Regions from separate parts of the Pseudomonas sp. PME37.24/006 genome, predicted to be linked through region 2. Evidence: predicted binding sites of a transcription regulator. Region 2 holds the regulator's gene; each other region holds the start of a gene.

Region 1 (4,655 bases), on a different contig from region 2:
CTGCACTGATCGCGTTGGGCGACAACCACCCGCGCCTGGACGAGGAGCTGAAGAGGATCGGTTCAGCCGCCGGTTTCTACGACGATTGGCAGAATGGTCGCGATCCGGCCGGTATCACCACCCAAGACCCGGAGCTGTCCAAACGCCTCGACCCGGTCGAAGGTGGTCGACGCTTGGCAAACTACTTGCGTGTACTGGTGCTGGAAGCGCAGACCATGGCCCGCGCCTGCGGCAAGTCGCACCTGCACAACCTTGATCCAGAAGATCTGGTGGCGCTGACCGTGGAGTCTGCAGCCATGGCACGGGTACCGCTGGCCGGCACCAACTGGGTGCCTGGGCAGGGTTACTGATCACACCCATCAGCCGGCTTTTCTCAAGCAGAGAAGCCGGCTTTTGTGCACCTGAAGGAGTTCAAATGACTGCATCCTGGGCCTGGATGACACTGCTCGCCGCCGGCATCTGCGAAGTGATGTACGCCTCTGCCATTCCTCGTACGCAGGGCTTCACGCGGCTTTGGCCGAGCCTTTACTGCATCTTCTTCATCGCCCTGAGCATGTACCTGCTGGCGCTTGCGGCCCGCTACTTGCCGATGGGCACTGCCTATGCCGTATGGGTCGGCATCGGTGCGGTCGGCACGGCAATCTACGGCATCGTCTACCTCAACGAACCCGCCACGCTGGCGCGACTCGTTTGCCTGGTGCTGATCATCTGTGGGGTGGCTGGCCTGAAGCTGTTCAGCCCGGTGAGCTGAAGGCAGGCCTGGCTAATCGCAACGGCTGCAGTTTCTCCTGTAAGGCATGCCGTTCCTGGTATGCGTCAGCCTTTGTCTGCGACCAATGATCAGATCTCGCACATTCTCCTGATGCACTGCTGCACCCCTGTCGGTCACCGACTGCCTGGTTGACGCTAAGGCGCTTGGTCGGCCGCCATAGCCCTGCGGCTGGTCAGGCAGATGCCGTCATCGAGAGGACGTTCGTTGTGTGAAGGCGATGCGCCGTCAAGCTGCTCGCTGCGGATAACTCGCGAGCGGTGGCTTCGAAAGAGTGGAGGGGCTGGGGGATGACCGGCGGCGGTTGCCGCCGGTCGAAGGGTTATTTCAGCTTGTCGAGTTCTTCATCAGGCAGCGCGTAGCTGTGCTTCTCGTGAATGATCGTCGCGATCAGGGCGTAGAGGCTGACGGCAGCCACCAGAAAACTGATGAAGATCAGGATGGCGGGCTTGTCGGCGAAGGTGAATACAGCGCTGGCACCTTCGTAGGTGGTGATACTCATGGCGATACTCCTTGAGATGAGCCGGCCGCCCTCGCGGCCGGCCAGGGGTCATTTGGCCGGGGCGGCAGTCAGAGGCGGCTGTGCGGAGTTGCCACCCACCGTGGTGCTCTGCCCGTACATGCTGCTCCACTCCGGATAGGCTTGGGCCGGCACTTCGGTCAGGTCGAGGCCACGCTCTTCGGCATGCGCCGGAACGCGCAGGATGCCGGCCTTCTTGAGGGCGTAGGAGATGCCGTAGCCGGGGAAGAAGCCCAGCGCTGCCATCACCAGTGCGCCGCCGAGCTGGCCGAAGAAACTGATCTCCGGCATACCGTTCACGTTCGGGTAACCGGCCAGGAAGATGCCGCTGATCAGCAGGCCGGCGAAACCGCCGAAGCCATGCACGGCGAACGCGCCGACGGCATCGTCCAGCTTGAACTTGAGCAGCAGGTTGTTGACCAGTGGTGCCAGGGCCGAAACGCCCATGCCGATCAGGTAGGCCAGCCCGGGGTGGTAGAGATCCAGGCCGGGTGCTACCGAGATGATGCCGACCAGGCCACCGGACATCATCCAGTAGGGTTCGCGGGTGGTCAGGTAGGCGCCGATCAGGCCGCCAGCGAAGCCCATCAGGGTGTTGAAGGAGAAGGCGGAGAGGTTGGTCGGTTGGCCATAGATGTTGGTCCACTGAGCGCCGGAGTTGTAGATGATGCAGCCGCCGAGGAAGCCGAAGAAGCCGACGATGATCAGCATCAGGCCGACCACGCACATCGGCATGCTGTGGCCGACGATGGCATTGGCGCTGCCGTCCGGGTTGAAGCGGCCGATGCGTGCCCCGAGGTTGATCAGCACGCCAAGGGCGAAGAAGCCCGCGACCATGTGCACCACACCTGCCGCGCCGACGTCATGGTAGCCCCACAGTACGGTCAGCCAGCCTTCTGGGTGCCAGCCCCACGCGGCGGCGAGCAGCCAGAGAAAGCCGCCGAGCACGATGGTCATGATGATGAATGCGCTCATCCGCGCACGCTCGATGATCGCTCCCGAGAGGATCGAGCCGGTGGTGGCGGCGAACAGCGCGAAGGCGCCCCAGAAAATGCCGGTGGCGTTGTCCTGGATGTTCGGGCCCATGGCTTGACTCCACGGCATGCCGGCCATCAGGGCGTCCATACGCGGCACCAGGCCATCGGGGAAGGCGTTATAAACGGCCCAGCCGAGCAGGAACACGCTGGGCACGATGAAGCCGAAGGCGAGGATGTTCTTAACGCCCGCCGCCAGGGCGTTCTTCAGGCGCGAGGCGCCGATCTCGTAAGACAGAAAACCTGCGTGGATGCAGATCATCAGTGCGGTACACCACCAATAGAACATTTCCATGTTCAGCGTGTTGGTCATTTCAATCAGGGCCTGCAGCTCTTCGAGCGTAGGCGGTGTCTTCTGTTCTTCCATCACTGAATCCTCGAAAGCGGTTTATTGGAATAAGTGGTGCGCAGGCAGGTCGAGTCGAAAGTATTTTATTGCGGATAAACAAATGTTCTTATTGGGAAAGCAATGAGTGTGCCAGTCCTAAAGGGCTCCAGCCCTTGCTGTCTGCGGCGTAGAAGGGGTTGCAGTGCCCTTTTTTTGCTCACGATCAGTAGCCCTCGCCTGAAGATGGTTCGCCCGAGCGTTCCTTCTGCAACATGCCCTGGATCTGCTGCACCGAGTCCTGCGTTCGTCGCGCCAGATTGCGCACTTCATCGGCGACCACGGCGAAGCCGCGCCCCTGATCGCCAGCCCGTGCCGCTTCGATGGCGGCGTTGAGCGCTAGCAGGTTGGTCTGCTCGGCAATGCTGCGAATCCCCCCGGCGACCTGAGCGATCTGCGTGTAGGTGGCCTGGATGTTGGCCTGTTCGCGCTGGTGCAGCGTGGCGGCGGTTTTCTCGTCGCTGATCTCGCGCACAGCGCCGGTGACATACAGCAACTGACCCTGGGCGTTGCGCAGGCAGCGGCCGCGTTCGCGGTACCAGACCTCGCCACGGGTCTTGTGACGCATGCGGTATTCGACGGCGTAGAAGCCATCACCGCCGGTGTCGACCATCGAGGCATTGAAGGCCTGCATGACCTGTTTCAGGTCATCGGCGTTGACCACCTTGAAATAGCTGTCCCAGCCATCGGGAAATTCCTGGGCGCTGTAGCCGATCAGCTCGCGGAACTGCTCTGACCAGCGAATCAGGTTCTGCGGGTGGTCAGGGTCGCCGGCCACCACGTTCATCGCCCAGCTGCCTTCGGTCAGGGTGCGTTTGGTCAGTTCCCAGACCTGGCGTTCTTCGTCCCAATGGGCGCGCTCGGCCTCCAGCTCGTGCAGGCGCTGCTGGCTGTGGTCACGTTCGTGGATGAGTGCGCCGATCTGCGCCCGGGCCTCGGCGAGGTCTTCGCGGAGTGCGGCGTACTCTTCTGCACTGCAGGGTGGCGGCGCCTGGCATTCGGCCTGCTGGCGGATGCGTTGCAACTCGTCCCAGTCGCGCTGCAGCCGTTGCAGGCTGCTGAGCAGTCGGGCGTCGCGCTGCAGATGCGGTTGTGCGGCGGCCGCGCCGGGCTGGCCGTCGAACAGGCGGTTGAGCCACTGGCTGAGTTCATCGGCCAGGTTTCGGGATGCATTGCTGAACCACATGGGCCACCTCCGTGAGATCGAATGGCCATCACCAAGCAATTCTCTTTCCACAACCGGTTCGGTTAGGCCCGCACCCTGCTCTTGTCCGGGTCGTAGGCGACAGTGCTGGCGCTGACCTCGGCGCGGATGCGCTTCTGCTGGCCGTCGAGCTTGCCTATCTCGACGGCGGTACCGGGCTCGCAGTAGCCGACATCCAGGCGACACAGGGCGATGTTGCGGCCCAGTACCGGTGAGCGCGTGGCACTGGTGATCACGCCGACACGGGCCCGGCCGCTGTATACGCCATCGCCGTGGGCCGCGGTTTCGTTGCCTTCCAGCTGCAGGCCGACCAGCTTGTGGCGGGGGGCTGCGTTGCGCCTTGATAGGGCATCGCGGCCGATGAAGTCCGCCGCCTTGCTCTTGAGTGGCACACAGAAGCCAATGCCGGCCTCGAACGGATCCGTCTGGTCGTCGAATTCGTAGCCGGCAAAGATCAGCCCCGCCTCGATACGCAGCATGTCCAGCGCTTCGAGACCGAGGGGTACCAGGCCCAGGGGTTCGCCGAGCTGCCACACGCGTTGCCACACCTGTAGCGCATCGTGCGGATGGCACCAGATTTCGTAGCCCAGCTCGCCGGTATAGCCGGTGCGCGACACCATCACGGGTGGGCCGTTGTAGTCATCCAGACGGCCGACCAGAAAGCGGAACCAGCCCAGCTCCTCCAGCGTTGGCTGGGTGCCTGGCGTCCAGATCATCTGCGCGAGCAGTTGGCGGCTCAGCGG
Region 2 (4,655 bases):
GCAGCCGATCGCAACGGTAACGTAAGAGCGGTTGCTGGCAGCGAAGCGCGGCAGCCACTTGTGCAGATAGGTGAAGATGTCCTGGTACATGTCCTGGACGTCCTCCTGGGCTGCCAGGTATTCCTCGACCGGCTGCTCGAGGCCGGTGAAGTCACGCAGTTCGGGTTTCCAGTAGGGATTGGGCAGGCAGCGCACGTCAAACACTAGATCTGCATCCACCGGCATCCCCCGTTTGAAACCGAAGGATTCGATCAGGTAGGCGGTACCCGGTTCCGGCTGGTTGAGCAGGCGCAGCTTGAGGGTGTCGCGCAGTTGGTAGAGATTCAGGTGAGTGGTGTCGATCTTCAGATCGGCACGGTCGATGATCGGGCTCAGTAGTTTGGTCTCGTCGACCATGGCTTCGGCCAGCGAGCGCTGGTCGTTGGTCAGCGGGTGACGTCTGCGCGTCTCCGAAAAGCGCTTGAGCAGGGTTTCTTCGCTGGCGTCCAGATACAGGACATCGCAACGGATGTTGCGGCCGCGCACTTCATCAAGCAGTTCGGAAAAGCGCTTGAGCTGGCTAGGCAGGTTGCGTGCGTCTATCGATACCGCCACTTGTGGGTGCAACAGCTCGGTATGCAACAACGCCCGTTCGGCCAGCTCCGGAAGCAGGCCGGCAGGCAGGTTGTCGATGCAATAGAAACCGTTGTCCTCGAGCACGTCGAGAGCGGTGCTCTTGCCCGAGCCGGAACGGCCGCTGACGATGATCAGGCGCATGGGCTAATCCTGTAGGGCTATTGGCCGTTCTGCACGTTCACTACGGTCTGGTACAGCGATTCACTGTCTTGAGCCTGGCGCAGCCGCTCGCGAACGTCCTCGCGGTCGAACATGCTGGCGATCTGGCGCAGCAGTTCCAGGTGCTCATCGGTCGCTGCTTCGGGAACCAGCAGCACGAACAGCAAATCGACGGGCGCACCATCGATGGCGTCGAAGTCGACCGCAGCGTTGAGTTTCAGCAGTGCACTGATCGGTGAGCTGCAGCCGGGTAGGCGGCAGTGGGGAATGGCGATGCCATTGCCAAAACCGGTCGAACCGAGTTTTTCCCGGGCGATCAGGCTTTCATAGATGGTCTGGCCGTCGAGATCGGGCAGGTCGCTCGCGATCACGGCAGCTATCTGTTCGAGTACACGCTTTTTACTGCCGCCCGGCACGTTCACGAGGGAACGGCCGGGGGTCAGGATATTTTCAAGTCGGATCATAGGATAAGGACGAGGTCAGCGGGCCATTGCGCCCTGCTGGCGGTCGAGCTGTTTTTCCTTGTGCTTGATGAGTTGGCGGTCAAGTTTGTCGGTCAGTAGATCAATGGCAGCGTACATGTCTTCATGCTCGGCATTTGCCACCACTTCGCCTCCGGCGATATGCAAGGTAGCTTCGACTTTCTGCTTGAGCTTCTCGACCTCCAGGATGACCTGCACATTGGTGATCTTGTCGAAGTGCCGCTCGAGACGTCCGAGCTTTTCCTCGATGTAGCTGCGTAGTGCGTCTGTCACATCCAGCTGGTGTCCACTGATGTTGACTTGCATACCGCTTCTCCTTGTTGCCGTGTGTGAGTGGCAGGCTATAGACCTGCCGCAGGAACACTGGGGCTTGCTACGGGGCAACTCTAAAAACTGCCTACGTTGTTACCGCTGCGTTAACTGCCTCGCCAACGTTTTTAGAGATGCCCCTACAAGGGCGCTTACATCAATCGCTTGCGTTCGCTCGAAGGCGCTATACCGAGCGATTCACGGTACTTGGCGACTGTGCGGCGCGCCACTTGAATGCCCTGTGCTTCCAGTAAACCAGCGATCTTGCTATCGCTCAATGGCTTTTTCGCATTTTCCGCGGCGACCAGTTTTTTGATGATCGCGCGGATCGCGGTGGACGAACATTCGCCGCCTTCGGAGGTGCTGACGTGGCTGGAGAAGAAGTATTTCAGCTCGTAAATGCCACGCGGCGTATGCATGTACTTCTGGGTGGTGACGCGGGAAATGGTCGACTCATGCATGCCTACCGCTTCCGCGATGTCATGCAGTACCAGCGGCTTCATGGCTTCGTCGCCGTAGTCGAGGAAGCCGCGCTGATGCTCGACGATCTGCGTCGCGACCTTCATCAGGGTCTCGTTGCGACTCTGCAGGCTCTTGATGAACCAGCGTGCTTCCTGCAACTGATTGCGCATGAAGGTGTTGTCGGCGCTGGAGTCGGCGCGTTTCACGAAGCCTGCGTACTGCGCGTTGACGCGTAGGCGCGGCATGGCTTCCTGGTTGAGCTCCACCAGCCAGCGATCGTTGTGCTTGCGCACGATCACGTCAGGCACCACGTACTCGGGCTCGCTCGACTCGATCTGCGAGCCAGGGCGCGGGTTGAGGCTCTGAATTAGCTCGATAACCGGGCGTAGCTCGTCTTCCTTGAGCTTCATGCGGCGCATCAACTGGCTGTAGTCGCGGCTGCCGAGCAGGTCGAGGTAGTCGCTGGTGAGGCGCTGAGCTTCGCTCAGCCAGGGTGTACTGGTCGGTAGCTGACGCAATTGCAGAAGCAGGCACTCGCGCAGGTCGCGGGCGGCGATGCCGGAAGGCTCGAACTGCTGGATGCGGTGCAGCACGGCTTCGACTTCATCGAGCTCGACATCGAGTTCGGGGTCGAAGGCGTCGGTAATTTCTTCGAGAGTTTCTTCGAGGTAGCCCTGAGCGTTGATGCAGTCGATCAGGGTAACGGCGATCAGGCGATCCTTGTCGGACATCGGCGCCAGATTGAGTTGCCAAAGCATATGGCTCTGCAGGCTCTCGCCGGCGGAGGTGCGAGTGGTGAAGTCCCACTCGTCGTCGTCATTGCTTGGCAGGCTGCTGGCGCTGGTCTGGTAGACGTCTTCCCAGGCTGTGTCTACGGGTAGTTCGCTGGGGATGCGTTCACCCCAGTCGCCTTCTTCCAGATTGTCGACGGTCTGGGTGTTTTCCTGGAAGGTCGGCTCCTGAAATTTCTCTTCCTGAGCAGTCGCAGTGGTGGCACTTTCCGCACCGTCGGCCATGGGATCCGAATTGTCGAAGTCGTCGCCTTCTTCCTGACGCTCGAGCATCGGATTCGACTCCAGCGCCTCCTGGATCTCCTGTTGCAGATCGAGAGTCGACAGTTGGAGCAGGCGAATGGCTTGTTGCAGCTGCGGTGTCATCGTCAGCTGCTGGCCCATTTTCAGGACTAGCGATGGTTTCATTGCAGACCTTATCTGGCGTCTGTGCGCAATCCACGACAGGGCGCCAAAGCGCCACTAGGAAGCAAATTATATGCCTGAACCCGAGTGGTTTGCCTAGAGCCCGTTACCATTTCATTACGACCATGTCGTGGGGTAACAGGCTCTGGATGCCCATCGGTGGGAAAACCGTTACAGGCGGAATTCGTGGCCCAGGTAGACTTCCTTTACCATCTGGTTGGCCAGGATCGCAGCGGAGTCGCCCTCGGCGATCAGTTGGCCGTCGCTGACGATATAGGCGGTCTCGCAGATATCCAGGGTTTCGCGCACATTGTGGTCGGTGATCAGCACCCCAATGCCTTTGGCTTTGAGGTGGTGAATGATTTGCTTGATGTCACCGACCGAAATCGGGTCGACGCCGGCGAAGGGCTCGTCGAGAAGGATGAATTTCGGTGATGTTGCAAGGGCGCGGGCGATTTCTACACGGCGGCGCTCACCACCCGACAGGCTCATGCCCAGGTTGTCGCGAATGTGGGTGATGTGGAATTCCTGCAGTAGGCCCTCCAGTTCCTGCAGCCGCTGCGCGCGGCTCAGATCCTTGCGCGTTTCCAGGATCGCCATGATGTTATCGGACACACTGAGCTTGCGGAAGATCGACGCTTCCTGAGGCAGGTAGCCTATACCGGCGCGGGCGCGGCCGTGCATGGGCTGGTGGCTGACGTCGAGATCGTCGATCAGTACGCGGCCCTGATCGGCCTGAACCAGACCGACGATCATGTAGAAGCAGGTGGTCTTGCCGGCGCCGTTGGGGCCGAGCAAGCCGACGATCTGCCCGCTGTCGATGCTCAGGCTTACGTCGCGAACGACCTGGCGACCTTTATAGCTTTTGGCCAGGTGCTGGGCTTTCAGAGTTGCCATCGTTATTGGCCCTGCTCAGCGGCGGGTTTTTTCTGCGGCTGGATCACCATGTCGATACGCGGGCGCGGCGTCGACACATTGGTGCCCGTGGCGCGGCCTGCATTGACGATCTGTCGCTGGGTGTCATAGACGATTTTCTCGCCTTCGAAGGTGTTGCCTTCCTGAACCACCTTGGCCTGGTCGATCAGTACGATGCGCTCATTGGCAGCAAAGTACTGGATGGTCAGGCCGTAAGCCTTGACGATCTGCTTGTCGGCCGAGGGCTTCTGCTCGTAATAGGCGGGTTTGCCCACCGAGGTGAACACATCGACCTCACCCTTTGCGTTCTGGGTGATGGTGACGGTGTCGCCAGTGATTTTCAGGGTGCCCTGAGTGATGACGACGTCGCCGCGATACACTGCAACGCCTTGTTTGTCGTCCAGCTCAGCACTGTCGGCCTGCACGCGGATCGGTTGATCACGGTCGCTCGGCAGAGCCCAGGCGCTTGCGCTTCCGAGCGTGGCGCCGAGGCTGAGAAGTAGGGGGAGGGTTTTAA
Region 3 (4,655 bases), 220 kb from region 2:
GAGCTGGGGGGGTTAGCGCTGCCCACATGCAGCGCTTTGTTCTGGCGGGAGAATTACAGGAAGGGGAGGATGCTGATGATGCCCTTGTCTTCTTCCTTGGGCTTGTCCTTGAGTGGGCATTCCGGGCGCACGCCGTAATCGTCCTTTTCACAGGGGCGAACCTTGCGCTTCTGGGCAAGGGAAACACGCTTCATGTGGAAGGGCTGGCTAGGCGTGCGTTCGACGATGATGCCGCCCTCGGTGATGATTTCCACCGCAATGTGGTGTGTACCACGGTCGACGTTTTCCAGCGGGAACACCGGGCTGCGCCCGGCGCTGCCGACTGGCTGGCCGTCCAGCAGCAGGCGGTAACTGTGGCCTGGATGCAGGGCTGGTTCGCTGTTGACGGTTACGATCAGGTTGCCGGCGTTGTCGTTGATGGTCGCATCCGGTTGTGGAATGGTGATTCTCAACAATTCGTAGCTGAGTACTGGCAGAGTCGGCGCGGCTGGAGTCGACGGAGCCATGCTGCGCGCTTGCGGCGGCTCGATGCGGTTGGACGGCGCCATCTGCACCTGTTGGGCATTGCCGTCTCGCGGTTTATCGGTGAACACGCGGTTACCCTCGGCATCCACATAGGTGTAAACCTGGGCGAAGCCTGGCAGGGCGATCAACAACAGGCCGAATAGCAGGGTGCGCATGCTGATCACTTGCCTCGGGCCGGGCTGTTAGTGCTGACGCGTTGCACCGTAAAGGTGCGCGTTTCGCTTTGCTGGATAATCTGCTCGCCCCGAATGACGGCAACCGACAAGCTGTGTTCGCCTCGATCAATTTCGTTCAGTTGCAGGCGTGGCACGTTGCTACGCGGGCCGTAGGGTTTTCCATCCAGTATCAGTTGCAGGCTATGGCCTGGGCTCAGGCGTGGCTCGATGGTAACGCCGACCGAGAAGGTGCCGTTGTTGGCGCGCATTGCTTCGTCGTTGGGCAGGTCTCGCAGCTCGAGCACCTGATAAGGGTTCTGGGGCATCTCGCTCATTCTGGGCGTGCTGGGCTGCGCAGGCGCGGCTGCCGGCTCCGTGGTATTGATCGGCTTCAGCTCGACACTCTCGGCCTTGGTGCCCTCAGGTGGCTGATTGGTGAATACCGTGTTGCCATTGGCATCGGTGTACTTGTAGATCTGTGCGCTGACCGGTAGGGCCAGTATCAGCAACAGGCAAGCGAGCGTGCGGCGCATTGGGCCGGTCTCCGATCTGGATAATGTCGATAGCCTTGCACTGCGGCGGCGTACTGGCAAGCGCGCCGCGCCAAGGATTTGCACTCGCCCATGAAATGCGAGCCATAAAAAAACCTCCCCGGCAGAACCGGGGAGGTTTTTATCGCGCTGCTATCTGCAGCGAGGCTGGCTTAGACGCTGTAGTACAGGTCGTATTCCAGCGGGTGCACGAAGGTGCGCACTTTGATTTCTTCTTCCGATTTCAGCTCGATGTAGGCATCGATGAAGTCGTCGGAGAATACGCCGCCCTTGGTCAGGAACGCACGGCCCTTGTCCAGCTCTTCCAGGGCTTCTTTCAGGCTGCCGCAAACCTGCGGGATCAGCTTGCCTTCTTCCGGCGGCAGGTCGTACAGGTTCTTGTCCGCAGCGTCGCCAGGGTGGATCTTGTTCTGGATGCCGTCCAGGCCGGCCATCAGCAGAGCTGCGAAGGCCAGGTACGGGTTGGCAGCCGGATCCGGGAAGCGAGCTTCGATGCGGCGGGCTTTCGGGCTGGAAACGTACGGGATACGGATCGAGGCGGAACGGTTACGAGCCGAGTAGGCCAGCATGACCGGCGCTTCGAAGCCTGGAACCAGACGCTTGTAGGAGTTGGTCGACGGGTTGGTGAAGCCGTTCAGGGCCTTACCGTGCTTGATGATGCCGCCGATGAAGTACAGGGCGGTTTCGGACAGGCCGGCATAGCCTTCACCCGCGAAGGTGTTCTTGCCGTCTTTGGAAACCGAGATGTGTACGTGCATGCCCGAACCGTTGTCGCCATACAGCGGCTTCGGCATGAAAGTAGCGGTTTTGCCGTAGGCATCGGCCACGTTGTGCACGCAGTACTTCAGGGTCTGAGTTTCGTCAGCCTTGGCTACCAGGGTGTTGAACTTCACGCCGATTTCGTTCTGACCGGCAGTCGCCACTTCGTGGTGGTGAACTTCGATGACCAGGCCCATTTCTTCCATGGCATTACACATGGCAGTACGGATTTCGTGGTCGTGGTCGCACGGCGGAACTGGGAAGTAGCCGCCTTTTACGGCAGGGCGGTGGCCCTTGTTGCCGCCTTCGACGTCCTGGTCGGTCATCCAGGAACCTTGTTCGGAGTAGATCTTGAACATGGAACCGGAGATATCGGACTTGAACTTCACTTCGTCGAAGATGAAGAACTCAGGCTCCGGGCCAACGAATACGGTGTCACCGATACCGGTGGTCTTCAGGTATTCCTCGGCGCGACGAGCGATCGAGCGCGGGTCACGATCGTAGCCTTGCATGGTGCTCGGCTCGATGATGTCGCAGACCAGGATCAGGGTCGGCTCTTCGGTGAATGGGTCGAGCACGGCAGTGCTGTCGTCCGGCAGCAGGATCATGTCGGAGGCTTCGATGCCTTTCCAGCCATGAATGGAGGAGCCGTCGAACATCTTGCCGACTTCGAAGAATTCGTCGTCCAGGGCATCACGGGCCGGCATGGTCACGTGGTGCTGCTTGCCCTTGGTGTCGGTGAAGCGCAGGTCAACCCACTTCACGTCGTGTTCTTTGATCAGTTGAACAGCCTTAGACATGTTGTCCTCCAGGTGGATAGGGTCTTCTATTAACCCTTCTTTGAGTTCGTGACGCCGGGCAAGATGGTCTGCCAGGACACCCTGCCTCACAAGGGAGCAATTTGCATGCCAGTGCCCCGTGATGGGCTCATGCCCTGAAAACCAGCGCTGGCGCGGGTATCCTCGCATTGACGAGGTGCATGAGGGCTCTCTATTGGTGCGAATTAATGATGCTGTGCTCTTATTTGGTGCGCGCTAGGAATGTTTTAGGATTTTTGATCAAAGCTTGAGCAATTCCCGCTATAATCCGCGCCCCTGTTTTTCAGGCACTGGTGCCCGACATTTGCTCCCATGAAACTGATCGTCAAAGTCTTCCCAGAAATCACCATCAAGAGCCCGCCGGTTCGCAAGAACTTCATCCGGCAGTTGGCCAAGAACATCCGTGCAGTCACGCGTGATCTCGATCCGCAACTGCAGGTGACCGGTGTCTGGGACAATCTGGAAGTGAAGACCGAGGTCACCGAGCCCAAGCTTCTGCACGAGCTCGTCGAGCGACTGAGCTGCGTGCCGGGCATCGTGCATTTCCTGCAGATCGACGAGTACCCGTTGGGCGACTTCGACGATATCGTCGAAAAGTGCAAGCTTCATTACGGTGACCTGCTGCCAGGCAAGATCTTTTCGGTGCGCTGCAAGCGCGGTGGCCGGCATTCGTTCTCCTCTATCGATGTCGAGCGTCATGTCGGCAGTCAGTTACGCCAGCAATGTGGCGCTGCCGGTATCGACCTGAAGAAGCCGGAGATCGAAGTTCGCATCGAGATCCGCGATCAGCGCCTGTTCGTCATTCATCATCAGCATCCGGGCATGGGTGGTTATCCGCTGGGTTCGCTGGAGCAGACCCTGGTGCTGATGTCCGGTGGTTTCGACTCCACCGTTGCTGCTTACCAGATCATGCGCCGCGGGTTGATGACCCATTTCTGCTTCTTCAATCTCGGTGGTCGTGCCCACGAACTGGGTGTGATGGAAGTCGCCCATTATCTGTGGCAGAAGTACGGTCGCTCACAGCGCGTGCTGTTCATCAGCGTGCCGTTCGAGGAAGTGCTCGGCGAGATTCTCGGCAAGGTCGACAACAGCTACATGGGTGTGACCCTCAAGCGTATGATGCTGCGCGTCGCCAGCCAGCTGGCCGAGCGTCTGCAGATCGACGCCTTGGTGACCGGCGAAGCGATCAGCCAGGTATCCAGCCAGACGCTGCCAAACCTCTCGGTGATCGATTCGGTCACCGACAAGCTGGTGCTGCGCCCGCTGATCGCCAGTCATAAGCAGGACATCATCGACACCGCCGAGGCCATCGGCACCGCCGAGTTCGCCCGGCACATGCCTGAGTACTGCGGCGTGATCTCGGTGAACCCGACCACCAAGGCCAAGCCGCAGCGTGTCGTGTACGAAGAAGAACAGTTCGACATGGCGGTACTCGAGCGTGCGCTGGAGCGGGCGCGCCTGCTGCCGATAGACCGGGTGATCGAAGAGCTGGGCCAGGATATTCAGGTCGAGGAACTGGCCGAGGCACTGCCCAGCCATGTGGTCATCGATATCCGTCACCCGGATCTGGTCGAGGACGAGCCGCTGCAACTGGCTGGCGTAGACGTGCAGGCCATGCCGTTCTATGCACTGAACAACCGTTTCAAGGAGCTGGATGCGAGCCGCCAGTACCTCCTTTACTGCGACAAGGGCGTGATGAGCCGCTTGCATGCTCATCACCTGCTGAGCGAGGGACATGCCAATGTGCGCGTTTATCGTCCGGCATAAAACGCCTGGGCTGAATGGCGGCAGTATCCGCCACCGACCTCCCGACCCGATTCGCGGCGGCATTGTCGCCACACATTGTT

The links. Region 2 encodes sigma-54, which starts transcription at its own class of promoters, with help from an activator protein. Its sites were predicted from a motif close to ANTGGCATNNANNTTGCTNT; they were not measured.
Region 1: a site for sigma-54 is predicted at 2,787-2,806, ahead of ACZ3GY_RS19275 (ammonium transporter). Genes of this name have one in related genera too.
Region 3: a site for sigma-54 is predicted at 2,884-2,903, ahead of glnA (glutamate--ammonia ligase). Genes of this name have one in related genera too.

Annotation. Positions count from the first base shown of each region.
Region 1 covers NZ_JBVHNL010000004.1:686,667-691,321, reverse strand. Annotated here, with positions in the region: gene ACZ3GY_RS19290 (FMN-binding glutamate synthase family protein) at 1-350, shown strand, start outside; gene ACZ3GY_RS19285 (DMT family transporter) at 416-751, shown strand; gene ACZ3GY_RS19280 (hypothetical protein) at 1,092-1,271, opposite strand; gene ACZ3GY_RS19275 (ammonium transporter) at 1,320-2,690, opposite strand; partial or broken gene ACZ3GY_RS19270 (methyl-accepting chemotaxis protein) at 2,952-3,495, opposite strand; gene ACZ3GY_RS19265 (trimethylamine N-oxide demethylase) at 3,957-4,655, opposite strand, start outside.
Region 2 covers NZ_JBVHNL010000001.1:360,451-365,105, forward strand. Annotated here, with positions in the region: gene rapZ (RNase adapter RapZ) at 1-756, opposite strand, end outside; gene ptsN (PTS IIA-like nitrogen regulatory protein PtsN) at 774-1,238, opposite strand; gene hpf (ribosome hibernation-promoting factor, HPF/YfiA family) at 1,254-1,562, opposite strand; gene ACZ3GY_RS01630 (RNA polymerase factor sigma-54) at 1,718-3,226, opposite strand; gene lptB (LPS export ABC transporter ATP-binding protein) at 3,395-4,120, opposite strand; gene lptA (lipopolysaccharide transport periplasmic protein LptA) at 4,123-4,655, opposite strand, start outside; gene lptC (LPS export ABC transporter periplasmic protein LptC) at 4,652-4,655, opposite strand, start outside.
Region 3 covers NZ_JBVHNL010000001.1:135,570-140,224, forward strand. Annotated here, with positions in the region: gene ACZ3GY_RS00640 (DUF4124 domain-containing protein) at 54-680, opposite strand; gene ACZ3GY_RS00645 (DUF4124 domain-containing protein) at 686-1,213, opposite strand; gene glnA (glutamate--ammonia ligase) at 1,384-2,790, opposite strand; gene thiI (tRNA uracil 4-sulfurtransferase ThiI) at 3,121-4,575, shown strand.